4 regions of the Cohnella sp. GCM10012308 genome follow, and region 1 is predicted to be linked to each of the others. Evidence: a T-box and tRNA genes for the amino acid it is inferred to sense, from the RefSeq annotation. Region 1 holds a T-box; the other regions hold tRNA genes.
What was found. A T-box is a leader RNA that pairs with one kind of tRNA and senses whether it is charged. The one in region 1 lies ahead of argS (arginine--tRNA ligase), so its partner is inferred to be a tRNA-Arg.

Region 2: it has a tRNA-Arg gene. The T-box ahead of argS (arginine--tRNA ligase) is inferred to sense a tRNA for this amino acid. The anticodon was not compared.
Region 3: it has a tRNA-Arg gene. The T-box ahead of argS (arginine--tRNA ligase) is inferred to sense a tRNA for this amino acid. The anticodon was not compared.
Region 4: it has a tRNA-Arg gene. The T-box ahead of argS (arginine--tRNA ligase) is inferred to sense a tRNA for this amino acid. The anticodon was not compared.

The regions. Positions count from the first base shown of each region.
Region 1 is NZ_JBHRYU010000003.1:16,960-22,805, forward strand. It holds gene ACFOTD_RS05480 (S8 family peptidase) at 1-724, shown strand, start outside; gene argS (arginine--tRNA ligase) at 1,390-3,063, opposite strand; gene ACFOTD_RS05490 (DUF1934 family protein) at 3,068-3,463, opposite strand; T-box leader at 3,594-3,847, shown strand; gene argS (arginine--tRNA ligase) at 4,028-5,740, shown strand.
Region 2 is NZ_JBHRYU010000005.1:41,483-47,328, reverse strand. It holds gene gpmI (2,3-bisphosphoglycerate-independent phosphoglycerate mutase) at 1-497, opposite strand, end outside; gene tpiA (triose-phosphate isomerase) at 499-1,251, opposite strand; gene ACFOTD_RS08460 (phosphoglycerate kinase) at 1,262-2,443, opposite strand; gene gap (type I glyceraldehyde-3-phosphate dehydrogenase) at 2,544-3,551, opposite strand; gene ACFOTD_RS08450 (sugar-binding transcriptional regulator) at 3,674-4,702, opposite strand; tRNA gene ACFOTD_RS08445 (tRNA-Arg) at 5,001-5,075, shown strand; gene clpP (ATP-dependent Clp endopeptidase proteolytic subunit ClpP) at 5,287-5,846, shown strand, end outside.
Region 3 is NZ_JBHRYU010000026.1:34,707-40,552, forward strand. It holds gene ACFOTD_RS23675 (ArsB/NhaD family transporter) at 1-267, shown strand, start outside; gene ACFOTD_RS23680 (hypothetical protein) at 286-669, shown strand; gene ACFOTD_RS23685 (histidine phosphatase family protein) at 700-1,266, opposite strand; gene ACFOTD_RS23690 (hypothetical protein) at 1,297-1,719, opposite strand; gene ACFOTD_RS23695 (hypothetical protein) at 1,762-2,010, opposite strand; gene ACFOTD_RS23700 (phosphotransferase family protein) at 2,007-2,816, opposite strand; tRNA gene ACFOTD_RS23705 (tRNA-Arg) at 2,949-3,024, opposite strand; gene ACFOTD_RS23710 (helix-turn-helix domain-containing protein) at 3,189-4,040, shown strand; gene ACFOTD_RS23715 (N-acetylglucosamine kinase) at 4,139-5,125, shown strand; gene ACFOTD_RS23720 (family 4 glycosyl hydrolase) at 5,170-5,846, shown strand, end outside.
Region 4 is NZ_JBHRYU010000002.1:94,224-100,069, reverse strand. It holds gene ACFOTD_RS03745 (extracellular solute-binding protein) at 1-710, shown strand, start outside; gene ACFOTD_RS03740 (FAD-dependent oxidoreductase) at 753-2,126, shown strand; tRNA gene ACFOTD_RS03735 (tRNA-Arg) at 2,212-2,288, opposite strand; gene ACFOTD_RS03730 (GNAT family N-acetyltransferase) at 2,340-2,930, opposite strand; tRNA gene ACFOTD_RS03725 (tRNA-Gly) at 3,010-3,083, opposite strand; gene ACFOTD_RS03720 (HEAT repeat domain-containing protein) at 3,225-4,139, shown strand; gene tig (trigger factor) at 4,249-5,538, shown strand; gene clpP (ATP-dependent Clp endopeptidase proteolytic subunit ClpP) at 5,738-5,846, shown strand, end outside.

The DNA.
Region 1 (5,846 bases):
GCTGCCGCATGACGACAACGGGCACGGCACCCACATCGCGGGGACGATCTCAGCCGCGAATGCCTCGCGCGGCATGATCGGCGTCGCGCCGCGGACAGAGATTCACCCCGTGAAAGCGTTCGATACCGACGGTTCCGCATACGTGTCCGACATCATCCTCGGCATCGAGTGGTGCGTCCATCACGGCATGGACATCGTCAACATGAGCTTCGGCATGCCGAACCGGAGCGAAGCGCTGCTGAAGGCGGTGGAGAGCGCGCATAGGGCCGGCGTGCTGATCGTCGCCTCGTCGGGCAACGACGGCAGGAAAGGCCGGATCGACTATCCGGCCGGCTACGGGCACACCGTGGCCGTCGGCGCGCTCGACCGGCGCGGACGGATCGCGCGCTTCACAAACCGCAGCGCCGCCATCGACATCTACGCCCCCGGCGCGAAGGTGGAATCCGCCTGGCCGAACGGCCGCCGCCGCGTAATGAGCGGCACGTCGATGGCGACCTCCCACGTGACCGGCGCGGTCGCGCTGCTGCTGGCGCTCCGGCCAGGGCTGTCCCCAAGCCGGATCAAGGACATCCTGCGCCGATCCGCAAAGCCGCTCGGATACGACAAAGCTCCCCAGGGAGCCGGGGAGCTGGATGTGTTGCGCATGCTGGAGATCGCGGGCGAGTCTTCCGGCGGAACCGGGGGACCGCCGGGGGACCGCTCCGCAAGGCCGAAGGTGCTGTAGAGGGGGCGGACCTTCGCTATCTTTCTATGCGCTATGCGTTTTTTCGCAAGCGAGGAGCTTGAAGCTTTAGCGGCATGAAATGCCGCTAGCGCCGAAATCTTCGCTGCTCTGGCGTTTTTTTTACGGCATAAATTGCCGTTAGCCGTCCTAGCTAGCCGCCCTGCATGCATTTAGCGGCATAAAATGCCGCTAACGCCTACATACATTCGGCCAACGTGGCCTTAGCGGCATAAAATGCCGCTATCACCTTCAGCTTGCCGTCCTAAGCACCTTTAGCGGCATAAAATGCCGCTATCACCTTCAGCTCGCCCTCCTAGTTACCTTTAGCGGCATGAAATGCCGCTAAAGCTTGTGGCTCGCCGTCCCAGTCGCCCTTAGCGGACAAAAGTTCCGCTATCCGGCACAACCTCACCATCAAATGAGTGTTAGAGGAAAACACTTCCGTTGTAAGTGCCAAATTCACCATCTCAGGGTCCCTCAGCGGAAAATACTTCCACTATCTACTGCAACTCCACCGTCCGAGAGGCCGTCAGCGGAGAATCATTCCGCTATCGACTCCTCCCGCACCGTCTTAGCTGCCCTCAGAGGACAATTTTTTCCGTCCGTTTTCCACCATTTCCATGCCCTACCGGTACCAAATAGGGCCAGCTCCAGCCAAGCCCCTCTTACATCTGCTCCGGCGCGGATACGCCGATCAGGCGCAGACCGTTAGCGAGCGTGTGGCGCAGCGCGGCCAGCAGTTGCAGACGCGCCTGGCTCTGTGCGGCATCCTCGGTGATGACCCGCTCCGCGCGGTAATAGCTGTGGAACAACGCCGCCAGCTCGTATACGTAACGCACGATATGGTGCGGCGCGTAGTCCTTCGCCGAGTCTGCGACGACGGCAGGGAACTCGCCCATTTTGCGCAGCAGATCGTACTCGTGCTCGGCCGCGAGCAGCTCCAGGTTTGCCTCGGCCACAGGCAGCACGGCGACGCCTTGCTCCTCGGCCTGGCGGAAAATACTGCAGATGCGCGCGTGGGCATACTGCACGTAGAACACCGGATTCTCGTTGGACGTCGAGACGGCCAGATCCATGTCAAAGTCCAGATGCGTATCCATGCTCCGCATCGTGAAGAAGTAGCGGATCGCATCGACGCCGACTTCGTCCATCAGGTCCTCGATCGTGATCGCTTTGCCCGTACGCTTGGACATTTTGACCTTCTCGCCGTTCTGGAACAGACTGACCATCTGTGCGATCAGCACTGTCAAGCGCTGCGGATCGTGGCCGAGCGCCGCCATGGCCGCCTTGACGCGCGGGATGTAACCGTGGTGGTCTGCGCCCCAGATGTTGATCAGCTCGTCGAAGCCGCGCGCGAACTTGTCCATATGGTACGCGACGTCCGGCGTCAGGTAAGTGTAGCTGCCGTCGTTTTTAACGAGCACGCGGTTCTTGTCGTCTCCGAACGCCGTCGTATTCAGCCAGACCGCGCCTTCCTCTTCGTAAACATGGCCTTGCGCGCGCAGCGCTTCAAGCGCGCCTTCGACCTTGCCCGTCTGGTAAAGCGAGGTCTCGCTGTACCAGCTGTCGAAGCTCACGCCGAACCGGCCGAGGTCGCGCTTGATCTTGTCCAGCTCGCGCTCGAGGCCGTAGCTGCGGAAATAGTCGAAGCGTTCTTCCTCCGTCTTTTCCAGCAAGCGCGCGCCTTCGCGCTCCGCCAGCTCCTTGGCGAACCCGATAATATCCTCGCCGTAATAGCCGTCCTCCGGCATCGCCGCATCCTCGCCGAGCGCCTGACGATAGCGCGCCTCGATGGAGCGAGCCAGGTTATTGACCTGGTTGCCCGCGTCGTTAATGTAATATTCGCGCGAGACGTCGTAACCCGCAAACGCAAGCACGTTGCACAACGCATCGCCGACCGCGGCGCCGCGCGCGTGGCCCAGATGCAGGCTTCCCGTCGGATTCGCGCTTACGAATTCGACCTGCACTTTGCGCCCGTTGCCCGCGTCCGTACGCCCGTAACCCCCGCCCTGCTCCAGTACCGATGCGACGACAGGCAGCAGATAGCGCTTGTCCATTCGGAAATTGATGAAGCCCGGACCCGCGATTTCCGCGGACGTGACGTTGGCCTTCGCTTTGTCCAGGTGCTCGATGATCGCGGTTGCGATCTCGCGCGGATTTTTCTTCGCGATGCGCGTCAGCTGCATGGCCGCGTTGGTGGCCAGGTCGCCGTGCGCCTTGTCGCGCGGCACTTCGATGACGATCGCCGGCACCTGTTCCCGCTCCACGACCCCCGCCTTGACCGCGGCTTCCGCGATCGCTTCTTTTAACACCTCGTATGTCTGCTCCAGCACGTTCATGAACTTATTCCTCCCGTATATCCAGTCCGATCTCGAACCGGCCCATCTCCTGATCCTCATTGCGCATATCGTAGCGCCAGAACAGCGTGCCGCCGGCATCCGTCAACGCAGCCGTCAGCTCGTGCGTGAACGCCTCAACGGCCATCGAGCCCTGGGGCAAGCGCACCGCGCCCGGCGTCGCCGCGCCCAGCCGAAACGTCTGCTCCACGCCGACCTCTCCCTGACGGACGACGCGCACGTCGCCTTTCAGGATCGAAACCGTCATCGCGTCCGGGCAGCGCAGCACCCAACCCGTCGCCATACGGAACCATTGCCCCGTCAGCCGCTCCTCCGACCATGCGCCGGATTCGCCGCCGTGCCGGCTGCGGAACACGACCGTCACGCGCCTGTAGTCCGGCATTTCGATCCGCTCCCGTCTGTCCGATTGTCTGTTATTACTATATACACAACGCACTTTGAATTCAACGATGGAGGCCGCTCGCCCCTCTTGTCTCCCGCCGCCTCGGCATGCTATGATATGGGCCAATATCCGATCGACGATGAACGGGAGAGTACCGGATCGCATAGCCGTACCAGAGAGCCGGAGGGGTGGAACCCGGCACGGCGGGATCTTCGGGAAGCGGACCCGGGAGTCGGTCGCCCGAACCGGCGCGGCGCCTTAGCCGATAGTCCGGATGTAGGGCGATCCGGCCTTGCGGCCGTTATCCTTTTGAGCGGCGTCCAGCGCAGACCATCTGCCCGGGCGCTATAAGAGTGGTACCGCGGACTAACCTCCGTCTCTTGATGAGACGGAGGTTTTTTGCGTTCGGATTTTGCGGTTGGATTGCTCGTTCGTTGGATTGCTCGTTCGGTTGGATTGCTCGTTCGGTTGGATTGCTCGTTCGGATTGCTATTTGGGTGGAGTGCATCCGGATGGCGTGCGTTTGGATTTTGCGTCTCGAATAAAGCGAAGGAGGACATCGACATGCTGTTAGAGCAAGCCGCAGCGCTGCTGCAACCCCACGTTCCGTTAGAAAAGGAGGCGCTGCTCCGCCGGCTCGAAACGCCTCCGGAGCCGAAGCTCGGCGACGTCGCATTCCCTTGCTTCGTCCTGGCGAAGCAGCTTCGCCGCGCGCCGGGCGTCATCGCCGCAGAGCTCGCCGATGCGGTGGGCGCCGCCGGCCAAGGCGTCCGCGCCGAGGCCGCGGGCGGGTACGTCAACCTATTTTTCGATCCCGCCGTCTGGCTGGGTCGAATCGTCGACGCGTCGATCGAACCCGGCTACGGACGCAGAGATGTAGGCCGCGGCCAACATGTCGTTATCGACATGTCTTCGCCCAACATCGCCAAGCCTCTCGGCGTCGGCCATCTGCGCTCCACGATGATCGGCAATGCGCTGGCCAACCTTTACAGAGAGACCGGGCACGCCGTAACGACCGTCAATCACCTCGGCGATTGGGGCACTCAGTTCGGCAAGCTTATCGTCGCCTACCGTCGCTGGGGAGACAAGGCAGCGCTCGATGCCGATCCGATCGGCGAGAGCCTGCAGCTTTACGTCCGTTTCCACGAGGAAGCGGCAGCGAATCCGGAACTCGAGGACGAAGCAAGAGAAGCGTTCCTGCGATTGGAGCAGGGGGATGAGGAGACGACGGCGCTCTGGCGATTTTTCGTCCAAGCGAGCATGAAGGAGTTCGAGCGCGTTTACGCGCGTCTTGGCGTCCGATTCGACGCGGTGCTCGGCGAGAGCTTCTATAACGACAAGCTCGGGCCTGTACTGGAACGCCTCCGTGCGCAGGGGTTGCTCGAGGAGAGCGACGGCGCGCTCGTCGTCAGACTGGACGAGGAAGGGCTGCCGCCTTGCCTGATTCTCAAGAAAGACGGCGCCACGATCTATCCGGTGCGCGACCTCGCGACCGCGATCTACCGCAAGCAGGCGATGAAGGCGGACCGCTTGCTCTACGTTGTCGGCGCCGAGCAGCAGTTGCACTTCAAGCAGGTGTTCGGGGTACTCGGGAAAATGGGAGAGCCGTGGACGGGAGACTGCGAGCATGTGCCTTTTGGACTCATGACCGTGGAAGGCAAGAAGATGTCCACCCGCAGGGGGAAGGTCGTCTTCCTGGACGAGGTGCTGGACGAAGCGGTACGCAGAGCGCGCGAGATCATCGCGGCCAAGAGCCCGGATCTGCCGGACGCGAACGAAGTCGCCGAGGCCGTAGGCATTGGCGCGGTCGTGTTCGGCGATCTGAAAAACCGCAGGCAGCTGTCCGTGGACTTCAAGCTCGAAGAGGTCGTCAGCTTCGACGGCGAGACGGGACCTTACGTGCAGTATACGTACGCGAGGATTGCCAGCCTGCTGCGCAAGGGCGGCTTCCTGCCGGAACAAGCGCTCGGGCAAGAAGGCGCGAATGTCTCGGTCGAGGGCTTCGCCATGGCGGAGGCCGCCTGGGTTTGCGCCAAGCGACTCACGCTGTGGAGCGATGCTATGAGCGAGGCGGTGCGGGACAACGAGCCGTCGGCCGTGGCGCGTTATCTGCTGGAGCTGGCGCGCGACTTCAATCGCTTTTACCACGACGACAAAGTAATCCAACCGGACGACGAGTCTGGCACGCAAGCGCGCTTGCGCCTATCGGCGGCGGTCGGCTCCTTGCTGGGCCGCGGCTTGAAGCTGCTGGGCATTGCCGTGCCGGAGCGTATGTAAAGGATAGTCGGCAAGAAGACGGATGAGGGCGTTTTGATGGGTATGTTGCACCAACTGCGTCACTCCAGCGAAAAAGCCCGGAACGAGATACGTCTAACGACGTTCC
Region 2 (5,846 bases), on a different contig from region 1:
GTCAGATAACCGACCGCGCTGTCCGGCGCCACGTCGCGCCCGTCCAGGAACGCATGAATATATACGTCGTTCAGGCCTTCCCGCTTCGCAAGCTCAAGCAGAGCGAACAGATGCGCGATATGGCTGTGCACGCCGCCGTCAGATACAAGGCCGTACAGATGCAGCTTTTTGCCGTTCTGCTTGGCGTGGTTCACGGCGCCGAGCAAAGTCGCGTTGTCGAAAAAATCGCCGTCGCGGATCGACTTCGTGATCCGGGTCAGGTCCTGGTACACGATGCGGCCGGCGCCGATGTTCAGGTGTCCGACCTCGGAGTTGCCCATCTGGCCCTCGGGGAGGCCGACGGCCTCGCCTTGAGCGGTTAATTGCGTATGCGGGTAAGTCGCCCACAGACGGTCGAAGTTCGGCTTGTTCGCTTGAGCCACGGCGTTGCCGTGCGTCTCCTCGCGAAGGCCGAAGCCGTCCAGAATGATGAGCGCGACCGGCTTGGGAGCGGCCATCTTACTTCGCCCCCTCGACCAGGGCGATGAAGGAAGCCGGCTCCAGGCTGGCGCCGCCGACGAGCGCGCCGTCGATATCGGATTCGCCCATGTACTCGGCGACATTGTTCGGCTTGACGCTGCCGCCGTATTGAATACGGACCTTCGCGGCTACTTCTGCGCCGAAAAGACCTTCAACGACGCCGCGGATCGCCTTGATCGCGTCGTTCGCATCCGTCGCCGTCGACGATTTGCCCGTGCCGATCGCCCAGATCGGCTCGTAAGCGATGACGACCTCGGCCGCTTGCTCGGCAGTAAGGCCGGCCAGCGCAGCCGTCGTCTGTACGCGGTTGACTTCGTCGGTCTTGCCGGCTTCGCGCTCTTCGAGCTTCTCGCCGACGCAGACGATCGGGGTCAGGCCGTGCTTGAACGCCGCGTGCGTCTTCTTGTTCACGGTCTCGTCGGTCTCGGCAAAGTACTGCCGGCGCTCGGAGTGGCCGATGATGACGTAGTCCACGCCCAGATCCTTCAGGAAGACGCCGCTGATCTCGCCGGTGAAGGCGCCGTTGTCTTCAAAATGCATGTTCTGCGCGCCGACTTTGATCGACGTGCCTTTGACCGCGGAGGCGAGCGCCGGCAGCGCCGTGAACGGCGCGCAGACGACGGTCTCGACGCCGGCGACTTCCGTGCCTTTTACTTCGGACACGAATGCAGTCGCTTCGGAGACGGTCTTGAACATTTTCCAGTTGCCAGCGATGATTGGAGTTCTGCTCATGAATTCACCCTCACTTATCGTTCAGGGCTACGACACCCGGAAGCGCCTTGCCCTCCATAAATTCGAGCGACGCGCCGCCGCCGGTGGAGATATGGTCCATCTTGTCTGCCAGCTTAAACTTCTCCGCCGCCGCAGCCGAGTCGCCGCCGCCGATGACGGTGTATGCGGAAGTGTCGGCGCAAGCCTGCGCGACCGCGCGCGTGCCGTTCGAGAAGCCTTCGACTTCGAAAACGCCCATCGGCCCGTTCCAGACGACCAGCTTGGAGTTCTTGATGACGTCCGCATAGATCTCGCGGGTCTTCGGACCGATGTCGACGCCTTCCCAGTCGGGACGGATGCCGTCGATATTCACGATCTCGATGTTCTTGTCGGACTTGAAGTCGTCGGAGATGACGAGGTCGACCGGCAGGTACAGCTTCTTGCCGAGCTGCTTCGCCTTTTCGACGAACTCCTTGACCTTCTCCAGCTTGGACTCGTCGAGCAGCGATTGGCCGATCTCGTAGCCTTGGGACTTGAAGAAGGTATAGGAGATGCCGCCGCCGATGATGATGTTGTCGGCGATCTCGATCATCTTGTCGATGACGTCGATCTTATCCTTGACCTTGGAGCCGCCGACGATCGCCGTGAACGGGCGCTCCGGATCGTTAAGCGCCTTGCCCAGCACGTCGAGCTCCTTCTCCATCAGGAGACCGGATACGGCCGGCAGGTGGTGAGCGATGCCTTCGGTGGACGCGTGCGCGCGATGAGCTGCGCCGAATGCGTCGTTGACGAACAGATCGGCCAGTGCCGCGAACTGCTTCGCGAGCTCGGGATCGTTCTTTTCTTCGCCCGGGTAGAAACGGACGTTTTCAAGAAGCAGCACATCCCCGTTTTGCAGCGCGTCGACCTTGGCTTGAACATCGGCGCCTACGGCTTCGTCGGCCTTGACGACCGGCTTGCCTAGCAACTCGGACAGACGTGCGGCGACCGGCGTCAGACGCAGCTCTTCTACGACTTCGCCCTTCGGACGGCCAAAGTGGCTCGCCAGAATAACCTTTGCGCCGTTTTCGATCAGGTACTTGATCGTAGGCAGCGTTTCGCGGATGCGCGTGTCGTCCGTGATCGCGCCGTTCTCGACCGGTACGTTGAAGTCGACGCGGACGAATACTTTTAATCCGGATACGTTAACGTCGCGGACACTCTTCTTGTTCATAAGGCAGACTCTCCCTCCAGTTTTCAATAAAGCCCGTACGGACGGAAAGAGGAGCGCCAGGTCTCCTCTTTGCCGTTTTCATGCATCTATGAAGTAACTCTTACAGACCCTTGGAAGCGACGAACGCAGCCAGGTCCACGACGCGGTTGGAGTAGCCCCACTCGTTGTCGTACCAGGAAACGACCTTCACCATGTTGCCTTCGACGACCATCGTGGACAGCGCGTCGATCGTGGAGGAAGCCGGGTCGCCGTTGTAGTCGCTCGATACGAGCGGCTCGTCGGAGTAGTTCAGAATGCCCTTCAGCGGGCCTTCTGCAGCAGCCTTCAGCGCAGCGTTGATTTCGTCTACCGTAACGTTGCCCTTAACTTCGGCTACGAGGTCGGTAACGGATACGTTAGGCGTAGGTACGCGGAACGACATGCCGTTCAGCTTGCCCTTCAGCTCAGGCAGTACCAGCGATACGGCCTTTGCGGCGCCCGTCGTGGACGGGATGATGTTCTCGGCAGCGGCGCGTGCGCGGCGCAGATCCTTGTGCGGCAGGTCGAGTACGCTTTGGTCGTTCGTATAGGAGTGGATCGTCGTCATCATGCCCTTGACGATGCCGAATTGGTCGTTGATAACCTTGGCGAAAGGCGCCAGGCAGTTCGTGGTGCAAGAAGCGTTGGAGAGGATCGTGTGAGCGGACGGATCGTACTTGTCTTCGTTAACGCCCATAACGATCGTGATGTCTTCGTTCGTAGCCGGAGCGGAGATGATAACCTTCTTCGCGCCGCCCTTCAGGTGAAGCTCGGCCTTTTCCTTCGCCGTGAAGATACCCGTGGATTCAACGACGATCTCGGCGCCTACGGAAGCCCATGGCAGGTTGCCCGGATCGCGCTCCGCGAATACCTTGATGGTCTTGCCGTTTACGATCAGCGCGCCTTCGCCCGCTTCGACCGTCGCGTTCAGCTTGCCGTGCGTCGTGTCGTATTTGAGCAGGTGCTTCAGCGTGTTAACGTCCGTCAGGTCGTTGATGGCGACCACTTCTACCTCAGGGTTGTTGAGCGAAGCGCGGAATACGTTGCGACCGATGCGACCGAAGCCGTTGATACCGATTTTGACCGTCATTGATAGTTCCTCCTTGGGTTGTGAAAATAAGATTTGATCTATGTCAGGCGCACGGAGCGCCGAGACCACTTGTTCTGCCGGACCGGGAGCTGCGTCCCGGTCCTGGGGTGCCGGCGTCAGCGTCAGACGCCGGCATGCTTAAGCGCTTCTTCGGCCGCCGCCTCGTCGGTGACGAGCATGTCGTCGTGCCCGAAGCGCATGACCGCGGCGATCGCCTCGCCCTTGCTGCGTCCGCCGGCGATGCCGATGACCGATTCGGCCGCCTCGATATCCTCGAGGCGGAGGCCGGCGGTCGCCATGCGATGCACGACGGCGCCCTCCCGGTCGAAATAGTAGCCGAACGCCTCCGCTAGCGCGCCGTCGCGCAGAATCTCCTGCACGGTGCCGGCGTCGAGCTTGCGCCGGCGGGCCATGGCGCTAGCGTCCCCGATGCCGTGAACGACGATACGCGCGCTGCGGATCATGTCCACGACCTCCCGCACGTTCGGCTCCTGCATGATCGTCTGGTAGGCGTCCTCGCTCAGATGATCCGGCACGTGCAGCATCCGGTACCGGGCGCCCGTCCGCTTGGCGAGCTCGGAGGCGATCGTGTTGGCCTGGTAGTCTACGCTCTCGCCGAGACCGCCGCGCGCCGGCACGAACCAGTTGTCGCGCAGCGGCGAGGGCACCGAGAATTGGGAAGCCATGCGGGCCATCGTCGTGCCGCCCATGACGGCGACGACGTCGCCGGGACCGATGACGCGGCGCAGCACCTTGCTGCCCGCGCGGCCCAGCTCGCGCTTGGCCTCCTCGGAGACGTCGGAGTCGCCGGGAACGACGACCGCCTGCTTCAGGCCGAACCGCTTGCGAAGCGCCGCTTCCAGGTCGGACAGCCCGAACAGCTCGCGGACCATCGGCTCCATCTCGTCCAGCAGGCGGCGTCCGCGCTCGGTCAGGCTGACGCCCGTTGTCCCCGCCTCGACGAGGCCCTGCGAGCGGAGCAGGTCGAGCTCCGCCCGCAGCGTCCGCTCCGTCAGCTCCAGGCTAGCCGCCAGCGTCCGTCTGCCGCCCGTGCCCGTGACTCCGATGCGGCGCAGAATGTCGTAGCGCTTCTGCAGCACCTGCATGATATCGGGCACGAGCTTTTGTTGCATCTCGAGAATGTTCCGCATCCTTTACCGTCACTCCCTTGAATGCCGTATGCATATGGCCGGAATGCGACGGGGAATCACGGTATGGGACCAATTACGTCCCACTGTGACATTTTAAGTCCCACTTCCTGTTTTCATTTTATCGGATTCTCCGGCGCGTTGCAAGCCCAAGATACGGCCGCGGACGAAGCATGCGAGCCCCGCGCAGCCGCATGGACATGGGAAGACCTCGTACCCTTTTTACCCCGATCGAATCCTTTTCAAAGCCCTTGCTTTTCCACATCCTATCGCCTATAATGAATCTTGCTGTTATCGACATGCGCCCGTGGTCCAACGGATATGACGCAGGCCTCCGGAGCCTGAGATTGGGGTTCGATTCCCTACGGGCGCGCCATATTTCGTTCTAATAGGCTGTTTAGCCGAAACTTATGATGCAGCAGACGCGCCCGTGACATACGGGCGCTTTTTTTGACCTATGTTTGACTTTCTTTGACATTGGGTTCATGATCCATTAGAATGGATTCACGGTCGATCCGCGCCTTTCCGGGAGATTCGGAGCAAGGACCGCCACACCACTATTCACAACCCCGAGGAGGGATCACGCAATGAGCTTTGTCCCTATGGTCGTCGAACAGACTAATCGAGGAGAGCGGGCATACGACATCTATTCCCGTCTGCTCAAGGACCGCATCATCTTCCTGGGCACCCAGGTCAACGATGTGGTCGCCAACTCCATCATCGCGCAGATGCTGTTCCTCGCGGCCGAAGATCCGGAGAAAGACATCCACTTATACATCAACAGCCCAGGCGGCTCCATTACGGCCGGCATGGCGATCTTCGATACGATGCAGTACATCAAGCCGGACGTCTCCACGATCTGCGTCGGCATGGCCGCCTCCATGGGCGCGTTCCTGCTTGCGGCAGGCGCCAAGGGCAAGCGCTTCGCGCTGCCGAACGCCGAAGTGATGATCCACCAGCCGCTCGGCGGCGCCGAGGGCCAGGCGAGCGACATCGAGATCCGCGCCCGCCGCATCCTCAAGCTCCGCGACAAGCTGAACCGCATCCTCTCCGAGCGCACGGGCCAGCCGCTCGAACGCATCGAGAAGGATACGGACCGCGACAACTTCATGGAAGCCGAGACGGCAAGAGAGTACGGTCTCGTCGA
Region 3 (5,846 bases), on a different contig from region 1:
GTAGCCACCATGATCCCGATGATTCAGGAGATGGGCAGCATGGGCGTCAGCAATCTCGAACCGCTCTGGTGGAGCCTGGCGCTGGGCGCATGTCTCGGCGGCAACGGCACGCTCATCGGCGCGAGCGCCAACCTGATCGTCGCCGGCATGGCCGGCAAGGAAGGACATCCGATCCGGTTCGTCCAATATCTTAAAGTCGGCTTGCCGCTCATGCTGCTGTCCATCGTTCTTTCCAGCGTTTATGTGTATCTAAGATATCTCATCTAGGCTCGAGGGAGGCATAAGATGCAGCGTACGGACCGATACGTCTTATATCTGCTCTATCTCTTTTTGTTCGGCGTTCCAATGATAGCGACGTTTTACGCGGCGGACGGGGAGGACCATCTGTACGTGTCTATGATCGTGATCCTGACGAGCATCGGATTCCGGTACCGCCGGGACATACATCGAGAGGATTACGCAGCGCAAAAAATGTCCGGACGGATGTGGAATAAAGGCTTAATCTGGGAGCTGGTCCTGGCTCCCGTCGTCTTAGGACTGCTGCTTGGCGTGCTGGAAGGGGGAGCAATGGGGCAGCGAGGCGCGGTTCTTGGCTTATCCATATCGGCGGGGCGGTTGCTGTTAGAGATTGGAGAACGGCTCTACCTTCGCAGGGCGATGAATCATTGAAGCTTACTCGCCGGCCTGGCTGCTGTGCCCTTATTCGACTTGCCAAAGCCGGTTTATTTGGATGAAGCGCTCGCCCTGGAACGCAAGCCTGTAAATATCGGGCATCGACGTCGACTGCCAGAATTCGAAGTTATGCGCGGGGTCGAAGTAGTTAAAGATAAGCGTCATGATATCGCCGTGGGTGCCGATCAGCAGGTTCTGGCCTTGTCTGGCGCGGAGTATATCGACAATGACGGCGACCGCCCGCTGCTGCGCCGACTGCGAGGACTCTCCTTTTGGAAACGACAGGCCGAAGTCTTGATAAACCTGCTGCTTAGCCGCATAAAACGGCGTACCGGAGATCTCACCGATCTCGCGCTCCCTTAAATCTTCGAACTCCAAAATAGGCTGGCCCCCGGCGAGCGGCCGGATAGTCTGGATCGCTCTCTCATAAGGGCTGGATAGGAAGGCATCGAAGCGAATCTCCCCGAGCGTCAGGCTCACGCGCAGCGCATCCGAATGTCCGCGTTCGGACAGCCCTCTGGCGCGTTCCTCGCCGGGGATGTAGGGAGAATCCGCATGCCGGACAAAGTATAGAGAGGTAGCTGCGGTAGTCATGCCGGATCTCCCTTTCTGGTGCAAGCTATACTAAGCAACCTTCTGCATCTTGAACGTAAACTTCCAGGTCGCCGTATTGCCGGAGTAGCGCCCCCTATTTTCCGTTACAGTGACGCTCAGCGCCTTGTTTGTCGTCTTTGCGATCGACGATGCTTTGACGGAGACCGTGGCCTCGCCTTCATCGGGAATCTTGTCTTGTTCTTGCGCATAGGCCTGTAATTTAACCGCCGCGGACGGCTTGAGCGTCAGCGTGACGGACGAGCCCTCGGCGACCGTCTTGCCGTTGACCGAAGCTTCGGTATACCACTCGTTTCCCACATGGTTGTTTTCCACCAACGCGATGCTCGTGACCGTAATCTTGATCTTGACGGACTTCTCCGCGGCATACATGGGCTGCGCGAGCACGAGGAGCATGAGTGCCAGGGACACAATAACTCTTAAAGACTTCGGCATAGAGAGTGCTTCCCTCCATTGATTCGTGTGATTTAACCTCGTTCATCTGAATCTGGATCTGAATGCTCTTACGACTCCACGTGTCAAGACGTACACGATCAATGCTGCGAGACCAAGCGCGATATTCCCGGGCCAACCGATGCGGTAAACGATAAACGTCGTATCATGGTAGGCAAAATCGGCGGGATCGCCGGCGTCCGACCATTGCGCGTAAGCTGCGAGCAGCAAGTGAACCAGCAGGGGAAATGCAATCGCAATTCCTGCGCCAAGAAGCCATGCGCGCCGGGTCATCCGAGGTGCTCCTGTCCGATAGACCGTCGGATAAATGCCGCCAGCGCTTCCTTCTCCGCCTCAGGGATCCATTCGCACAGACGGGCCGCGGCGACGGGAGGCAGCCATCGCTCGATCTGCTCGCGCGTCGTCCCGGTCTGCTTCGCATAAGCGAGCAGGTATCCGTCAAGCAGCTCGGCGCGCATGTCGGCCAGCCATGCGACCACCTCGTCCGGCGCTTCATCGGGGACGCTGCCGTATTGCAGCAGCAGCGCGGTCCGGGCGGCATCGCCAGCCGGATGGCCGCTCATTCCCGTCATCCAGTCGATGATCCATTCCCCGTCGCCGAGCATGATGTTGTCCGGATGATAGTCTCCGTGGCAGAGGCGGTCGCCGTCGGGCAGCTCCCGCAGCAGCAGGGCCAGGCGACTTTTTTCCTCATCGGTTAGCAGGGGAGCGTGCACGATCCGCTCCTGTAGGCTGCTTCTCTGGCTAGGCAGTCCCGGCACAGATATGCGGTGAATCTGGCTGTGAAGCAGCGCCATTCGTGAGGCCTCCTGCGCCACCGTACCGTTCCGGCGCGCCAGCGAGGCGAGCATCGTGACGCCGGCGACTCTCTCGAGCACGATGCCATGCCTGCCGTCATGCTGCACGCGCTCCAGTGGCATAGGCGTCTGAATGCCGGCGCGCCAGGCGGCCTGACCGATCCGATATTCCGCTTCCACCTGTTCCTCGGTCAATCCCGGGTAATACAGCTTGAGGACGCGCTGCTCGCCATATTCGTAGATCTCGGCCGTTCTTCCGGCGCCGATACGTATTCCGTACATGCAGAGTCTCCTTTTGGTGCATATATTTGGATAATATTTTTAAAACGCACGTTCGTCAATAACAAAAAAAGAAGCCGTTCCGGGAGTCGCAATACGACTTAGGATGGCTTCTTTGTATTTGAGGGTATGAACTGGCGGCCCCGAGATGAATCGAACATCCGACACCACGTTTAGGAAACGTGTGCTCTATCCGCTGAGCTACGGGGCCACAGTGATCAATAGTATAACACATATCGATTCGCAAAAAAAAGCGGTAAGCGGCGTTTGGTTCCGCACGGGCCTCAGGATGTTTCGATTTTGCGAAACGATAGTGCTATGATGGTCCCAAAGACGATCCCGGATCGAACACACACGCATACGGAGGTCATCGCGATGGGTGCGGTAGCGCGCGACTTGCTGGATTTGGCCAAAGCATTTCCTTTCGACATCGGCGATACGAAGGGCGTTTTCCCGTATTTTAACCGATTACACTGGCACGATAGCCTGGAGATCAACTACGTGAAGCACGGCGAGGGCATGTATCTCATCAACGGCACGACTTACCCGATCCGGCAGGGCGATATTGTCCTGCTCAGTCCGAGCGATCTGCACCGGGCATTCGAGACGCGGGACCTGGTCCTGCAGGTGACGGTGTTCGACCCCGCCCTCTTGGCCGCGGATCAGCGCTATGACCCCGAGCTGCTGGCGCCGTTCGTGGAGATGGGCCTGCGCTTCGGCAACGTGCTCGATCGCGACCATCCCAGGATGAACGAGCTGCGCGCCATCCTGACGGACATGCAGGAGGAGCACGAGACGCAGTCCTCCTCTTACCGGACGATCATTCGGGCGCAGATGGCCCGTTTCCTCGCTTACGTGAACCGCCACTTTTCCAGATCGGCAACCCCGGCTTCGATCGAAACCCGCAGCAAGCAGCCGCTCGTGCGCAGCGTGCTCGAGGCCGTCCACCAGGATCCGGCCCGGCCGTGGTCGCTGCGGGAGATGGCCGACCTCATTCATCTGAGCCCTTCGCGCTTCAGCGCGATTTTTAAGCAGATCGTGGGCATGTCGCCCCTGAACTATTGCATCGAGATTCGTCTGGGACAGGCCGTCCACCTTCTGGAGACGACCGACCGCAAGATCATCGACATCGCGGCGGAGTGCGGGTTCCGCAATCTGTCGAACTTTAACCGCGTATTCGTGCAGCACGTCGGCAAGACGCCAAGCCAGGTGAGAGGCCAGCAGTAAGATTGCATTAGTCCTCAGTCGTATTGAGGGAGAGCGCGGCATGCGGTCGGTGTACGATAAGTACACGGCAAGCCAATACGACTTAGTAGGTGTCACATATGAAATACAAGCTGGGGCTCGACCAAGGAGGCACGAAGACGATCGCCGCGCTCGCCGACCGGTCCGGACGCATCTTGGCCGCAGGTTACGCGGGCGGGAGCTGTCACAGCACACAAGGCATGGCGCACAGCATGGAACGCGTGAAGGAAGCCGTGACTGACGCACTGCGCCGGGCGGAGGCAGAGGCTTGCGATATCGAGAGCGTTCACGCCGGCATGACGGGCGCGGATTTTCCCTATGAATATGCCTTGCTGCGCGAAGCGCTCAAGGGCGCGACGGGCGTCGCGGACGTGACGGTCGTGAACGATTGCATCATCGCTTACCGCGGCGGCACGTCGTCGCCCGCCGGCGCGGTGCTCTGCATCGGAACCGGTACGAACGTCGCCATCCTGCGACCCGGCCAGTCGCCGTTCATATACGGCTATCATGTCCGCGACGACGACTCGGGCGGCGAGTCCCTCGGCAGCCTCGCGCTGCGGGCGGCGCTCGATTCCGACGTCGGGCTCGGGCCGCAGACGCAGCTCAAGCCGCGAATCCTCGCTCACTACGGGCTGGCGGACGCGGATACGCTGATGGAGCACTGGATTCAAGGCAAGCTCGGCTCCAAGAAGCATCTGGCGCCGCTCGTCTTCGAAGCGGCAGGCGCCGGGGACGATGAGGCCGCACAGCTCGTCCGGGCGTTCGGACGGCGCAACGCGCGCTACGTCGAGGCGGGTCTCGCCAATTTCGGCATCCAGGCAAGCGAGGCGGTCGTCATTCTGTCGGGCAGCCTGTTCAAGGCGCGTCCTGCGATATTGACCGAGGCGGTGACGGACAGCCTGACGGCTGCGTATCCCGGCCTTCGCATCGCGGAAGCCGCCTACGAGCCGGTCGTCGGCGCGGTGCTGATGGCGCTCGACCGCGATCTGGGACAGCCTTTCCCGATGTACGACCAGACGTTGAAGACGTCCGTCGCCGAGCTGGGCTTATTTCGTACGGCCGAATAACATGCAACCTCTAATATTACGCAACCTCTAAGGAGAGATCAGCCATGGCAGCGATCAAAATGGTATATATCGGCGGCGGCAGCACCCGCGCCGCAGGAACGGTAGCGAGCTTCATCCATCAAGGCGAAGGCGCCAACTTCAAAGGCTCGGAGGTCGTGCTCGTCGACCTGAACGAGGAGCGGCTCGAGATCGTGCGCAAGATGTCGCAGCAGATGTCGGACAACCTCGGCGCCGACATCAAGATCACGACGACGACGGACCGCCGTGCAGCGCTGCAAGGCGCGGACGCCGTGCTGACGAGCTTTCGTCCGGGCGGCTTTGAGGCTCGTTACCTCGACGAGAGCATCCCGCTGAAGCATGGCTTCATCGGACAGGAGACGCAAGGGCCCGGCGGTTTCTTCATGGCGATGCGCTCCCTTCATGTCATCAAGGAGATCGTGGCCGACATGGAGGAGATTTGCCCGAACGCGTGGCTGTTCAACTACACGAACCCCGTCAACATCGTGTCCGAAGCGATCACGCATCACAGCCCGATCAAGGTCGTGTCGCTGTGCGAGGGTCCGATTATTTTCCCGCAGTGGATCGCCGAGACCGCCGGGCTCGATCCAAGCGAGATCGACGTCACGATGATCGGACTCAACCACAACTGCTGGTCCAACCGCCATCTGTACAAAGGGCAGGACATGATGCCGCTGCTCGCCGAAGCTTACGAACGCCTGAA
Region 4 (5,846 bases), on a different contig from region 1:
CGAAGGGGAAAGAAAACAGGATCGGCGTGTTCCCGTCGGCCGCGCCGTTCCTCGTGCTCGACATTAAGACGGACGAGGAGAACTTCCAGAATCCGGTGCTGCCGGCGCTGACCAGCGCGTTTAACGCGACGCCGACATATTTGCTGAACAACGGCACGAGCCGCGGCACGTTCGCCATTACGAAAAAAGATAAATACCCCGAGCGGACGATCGCCTGGATCGATTATTTGTATACGCAGGAAGGCGGCATTCTTGCCAACTCTGGCGTGGAGGGCAAGGGGTGGAAGTGGGTCGACGCGGAAAAGACCAAGTGGGAACGTCTCGCGGTCGACGGCAAAAATATCGAGGAATCCCGCGCGATGAACGCGCCCGATCCGGGGCTTGTCATTCCGACATTCAAAGGCAAAGACTTTCATTATAAAATCAACAATCCGGTTACCCAGTGGCTGCACAAAACGTCGGAGCCGTTTCTCGCGATCGCAAAGACGCCGTATCCGCTCGTTTACTTCAGCGACGACGAGCAAAAGCGGATGAACGTGCTGACGACCGACTTAACGACCTACGTCAGCCAATCGGAGGCCAAGTTCATCCTGTCCAAAGACGTGGAAGCGGGCTGGGACGAATACGTGAAAACGATCGAAAACATGAACGTTAACGAACTGCTGAGCATTTATCAGGCGGCTTACGACCGCTGGAATCAATCCAAGTAAACGGCGCGGCCGCGAGTTTGCGGCGCGCAAGGAGGTTTGGCCATGACGGAAGCAAGCGCGAAAACGTACCGCGAAGCGGCCAGAGACCTGCCGGTCGGCGGCGAGTTCGACGTCATCGTCGCCGGAGGCGGTCCTGCCGGCATCGGAGCCGCCGTCGCATCGGCGCGAAGCGGCGCCAGGACGCTGCTGCTGGAACGGTACGGCTTTTTGGGCGGGATGGCGACGGCAGGGCTCGTCGTGCCTCACTTCGACGGGCATTCGAACAAAGGAATCAATGCGGAGCTGATCGATCGGCTGTCTTGTCTTGGCGGGTGGGGCGCGCCGGGGTGGAAAATATCGTTCGATCCGGAGCTGTTCAAGCATGTGTCGGAGGCGATGGTGCTCGAGAGCGGAGCGAGCATTCTGTATCATAGTGCCGTCGCTTGCCCGATCGTCGAGGATAACCGGGTATGCGGCGTCATCGTAGAGAGCAAGTCCGGCCGCGAGGCCTATCTTGCCCGGACGGTCGTCGATACGACCGGAGACGGCGACGTGGCGGCCCGGGCGGGTTGCCGGTTCGAGAAAGGACGTCCGGAGGATGGCCTCATGCAGCCGATGACGTATATGTTCCGGATGGGCGGCGTCGATTGGGTGCAGCATGGCGCACACGATCTGTTTAACCTCTGCCAGCGCGCAATCGAGGAGACGGGAGACGATTACCGGCTGCCGTTCGACGTGCCCTGGGCGATCCATGTGCCCAATCCGGGCGAGGTCGTCCTGCAGCTGACGCATGTGCGAGGCGTGGACGGTACGGACGCGGCCGAGCTGACGCGCGCGGAGATCGAGGGGCGGCGGCAGGTGCTCGACGTGTGCCGGTTCCTGAAGTCGCACGTCGCCGAGTTCGCCGGCTCGCGCCTGATCGAGACGGCGACCCAGATCGGCGTACGCGAGACGCGACGCATCGTCGGCGACTACCGGATCAGCGACGACGACGTATACGACGGCGTCGCATTCGCTGACGGCATAGCGGACGTCACCTTCCCGGTCGATATCCACGATCCGGTGGACAAGAGCCAGCCGGTGTCGCTCGTCGGCACGCGGCGCGGCAAGTCCGGCGCCTACCAGATCCCGTACCGCGCGCTGCTGCCCACAGACCGCGAGCAACTGCTCGTAGCCGGCCGCTGCATCTCCGGCTCCTATACGGCGCATGCCTCGTACCGGGTGAAGGGCCCGTGCATGGCGATGGGCCAGGCTGCGGGAACCGCCGCCGCGCTTGGCGTTCTTAACGGCATCGCTCCCCGTCTGGTCGATGCCGGCGAGCTGCAGCACAAGCTGACGAAGCAGGGCGTCACCTTCCCGCGCAGGGAAGCGTCGAGCATCCCGCAACCGGATGAGCGGGAGCCCGTGCCGCGGCGTCCTTATCTCGGACCGGGCTGAGCAAGCGGAAAAGAGCCGAAAACCCTTGGACGCGAAGGGTTCTCGGCTCTTTTTGCTTATATAAACCTTAAGGTAACATTCGAACTGGCGTCCCAAGAGGGATTCGAACCCCCGACCGCACGCTTAGAAGGCGTGTGCTCTATCCAGCTGAGCTATTGGGACACAGCTTGATTATATTACCACAGGTGGCGTGCGTTGCTCAAGTGCAATTTTTTATATTTTTGCGGCGTTACCGGCTGGTACGCGAAGCGTCTTGCGCATATGCCTGTACGGATGGCCGTTAATGGAGACGCGCTTGTCTTCTTCGAACCCGAGCCGGGCGTACAACGCGCGTGCGCCTTCCTTTTCGATGTCGACGTTCAGTCCGATTGCGGCGTATCCCCGCGCGGCAGCCTCCAGCTCGGCATGGCGAATGAGCGCCTTGGCGAATCCGCGGCCTTGATACGCCGGGGCGACGGCGACGGCATCAATATAATATTCGTCTTCGTCCGCTTCGCGATCCTGCACGGCATCTTCTATGCCTGCCTCGTACAGCTGCTGTGCGATCGGCGCATAGAGCGCATCCGTTTGATCTCCGCCGTAGCACAGGATGGTACCGGCGGGTTCGTTTCCTTCGGCGACGAGCAGCGCGTGACGCTCGGCGCTGAACCGATTGCCCGGCGTCCGGTAGTATTCGGCCAGCTTCGCGAGCACGGCCGCCTCGGTGCGTTCTCCGGTGAGCCTGTAGGCGATGTTTTCGATGGCCAGCAGCACAAGCTTGGACACCGCTGCGGCGTCGGCTGGACCTGCGGATCTGATCAGCATTGCGCGCGTCCCCCATTTCATATTGAAGAGCGGAAACAAAAAAGCCTCTGCGTCAACAGAGACTCGTCGGTTATGCGGTTGGAGCGGGTGATGGGAATCGAACCCACGCCTCAAGCTTGGGAAGCTGGCGTTCTGCCATTGAACTACACCCGCATAGCAGTAGTATAATAGCATAGCTTGGCAGCGCTAGGCAATGCGACGCTTTTTTTTATTTGCCTCGTCTTCATGATATAATTCCTGAATCGGACTGATCAAGCAAGCACTCGGACAGCGATGGAGGAAGGGGTTCGCGGCGTGTCGGACTTCACCGGGGACAATCTGGTCTTGTTTCCCAAGACCTTGGACTACTATCAGATACAATTGACGCGCATGCTCGAGACGGAGCGATACGGCGAGGCTAAGGGCCTATTGGACTTCCTGCTGCAGTGCGGAGGCGAGGCGGAGAAGCATCATACCGAGTGGCAGGCGCTGCTTGGATGGCTGGAGGCCGCCTTTCCGGAGGCGACGGCAACGGGGGGCCCGGGAGAAGAAACCGATGAGGCCGAGCAGGAGGGCGAGGATGCGGACTCGGTGCTCAGGCAGCGTGTATTGGACCGGGCAGCCGAGGATCCCGCCTATTTGCAGCGGCTCGTTTCTATTCTTTTCGATGACGAGGACCCGGAGCAACAGCTGCTGGCGCTGGGCCAAATGGCGCATCTGCCTGGACCCGAAGCCGAAGCGGCGTTGCGAAAATGGCTGTCCGAACGCGAGCACCATCCGCTCGTGCAATTTCGCGCGCTGCAGCTGCTTCGCAGGTTCGGGGCCGTAGGGACGGCGGCCATGCTGCGGGACGGCGAGACGCTGGCCCTCGAGATCGAGGAGACGCCGCTGTCGTTCGAGGAATTCCCCCAGTCGGTTCTCGAGGTGCCGGATCGGCTGAGCCGGATGGCGGAAGTGTCCGATCCGGCTTTATCCTACTTTGCGGATGAGATGTGGCGGGAATGCGTGCAAGCGGCTTACGGATCCAACGTTTTCAAATGGATGATGGAAGCCGACGACGGCGCCTCGGATCTGTGGGCCGCGGCGCTTCACCAGCATCTGCAGGAGAAGCTCCACGGACTGACGGGCGACGAATGGACGCGTGAACAGTACGGCATTACGGGAGAGCTGCGGTTCCGGTATGAGCAGGCGCTGCGCTGGCTGAGGATGTACGGGGCGGACACGGTCTGATCTGTGCCGTTTTTGCCTTGAATTCGCTGCCAGACTTGTTCTATAATAAAATGGTTTATGTCAATCGGCCGCATCTGGCGGCAAGACGTCTTCGGAGGGATTGAATATTATGCAAGCAAAATGGGAAAAAATAGAGAAGAACCTTGGCGTTCTGGAGGTCGAGATCGACGAGGCGAAGGTCGCCGAGGCGCTTGACAAAGCCTTCAAGAAAGTCGTTCAAAAAGTAAACGTGCCTGGCTTCCGCAAAGGCAAAGTACCGCGCGGCATCTTCGAATCCCGCTTCGGCATCGAGAGCCTGTACCAAGACGCGATCGACATTCTGCTGCCGGGCGCATACAGCGAAGCCGTCGAACAGACGGGCATCGTGCCTGTAGACCGTCCTGACGTAGACGTCGAACAGTTCGGCAAGGGACAGTCCTTCATTTTCAAAGCTAAAGTTACCGTTAAGCCTGAAGTAAAGCTGGGCGAGTACAAGGGTCTTGAAGCACCCGCTGCGGACAACGAAGTCAAGGAAGAAGAAATCTCCGCCGAACTCGAGCGCCTGCAGAACCGCCATGCGGAGCTCGTCGTCGTCGACGAAGGCCCCGCGCAAAACGGCGACACCACGATCATCGACTTCGAAGGCTTCCTGGACGGCGTGCCGTTCGAAGGCGGCAAGGGCGAGAGCTATTCGCTCGAACTGGGCTCCGGCTCCTTCATTCCGGGCTTCGAAGAGCAAGTCGTCGGCCTGAACATCGCCGAGGACAAGGATATCAACGTCACGTTCCCTGAGAACTACCAAGCCGAGAACCTGGCAGGCAAGGAAGTCGTGTTCAAGGTGAAGCTGCACGAGATCAAGCGCAAGAACCTGCCTGAGCTGGACGACGAGTTCGCGAAGGACGTCAGCGAGTTCGACACGTTCGACGAATACAAAGCGGACCTGACGAGCAAGCTGAAGGAGCGCAAGGAAAAAGAAGCCGAAGCCGCCAAGGAAAACGCCTTGATCGACAAGGCTGCCGAAGGCGCAGAGCTCGAGATCCCGGGCGCTATGATCGAATCCGAGATCGACAGCATGCTTAAGGATTTCGAGAGCCGTCTTCGCATGCAAGGCATGACGCTGGATCTGTACTATCAGTTCAGCGGCCAGGACGAGGAAGCGCTGAAGGGTCAAATGCGCGTCGACGCCGAGAAGCGCGTCCGCAACAACCTGGTGCTCGAAGCGATCGCGAACGCGGAGAACCTGGAGATTTCCGAGGACGAGCTGTCCGCCGAGCTGGACAACCTCTCTACGATGTACAACCGTTCCGCCGACGAGCTTCGCACGATCTTCGGGTCCAACGGCTATATCGATACGCTGAACGCCGACCTCAAGGTCCGCAAGGCCGTCAAGTTCCTGCTGGAGAACAGCAAGACCGCATAATCGCCGCAGGGTCCTACGCAAGGGCGGGCCCGGCTCATAATCATGAGGCACGTGATCATCGCGTGCCTCATTTTTAACCCTACATATGCTCGGAATATACGCGAACAGAGCGGTTTTTTCGCCGACATGACATTCGGGTATGAACATGTTAGAATATTACCGAATCGCGAAGTCCATTTCAGAAAAGAGGTTGGCGCGTATGGCATTGGTCCCTATGGTTGTTGAACAGACTAACCGCGGAGAGCGGTCTTATGACATCTACTCGCGGTTGCTGAAGGACAGAATCATATTTCTAGGCAGTGCGATTG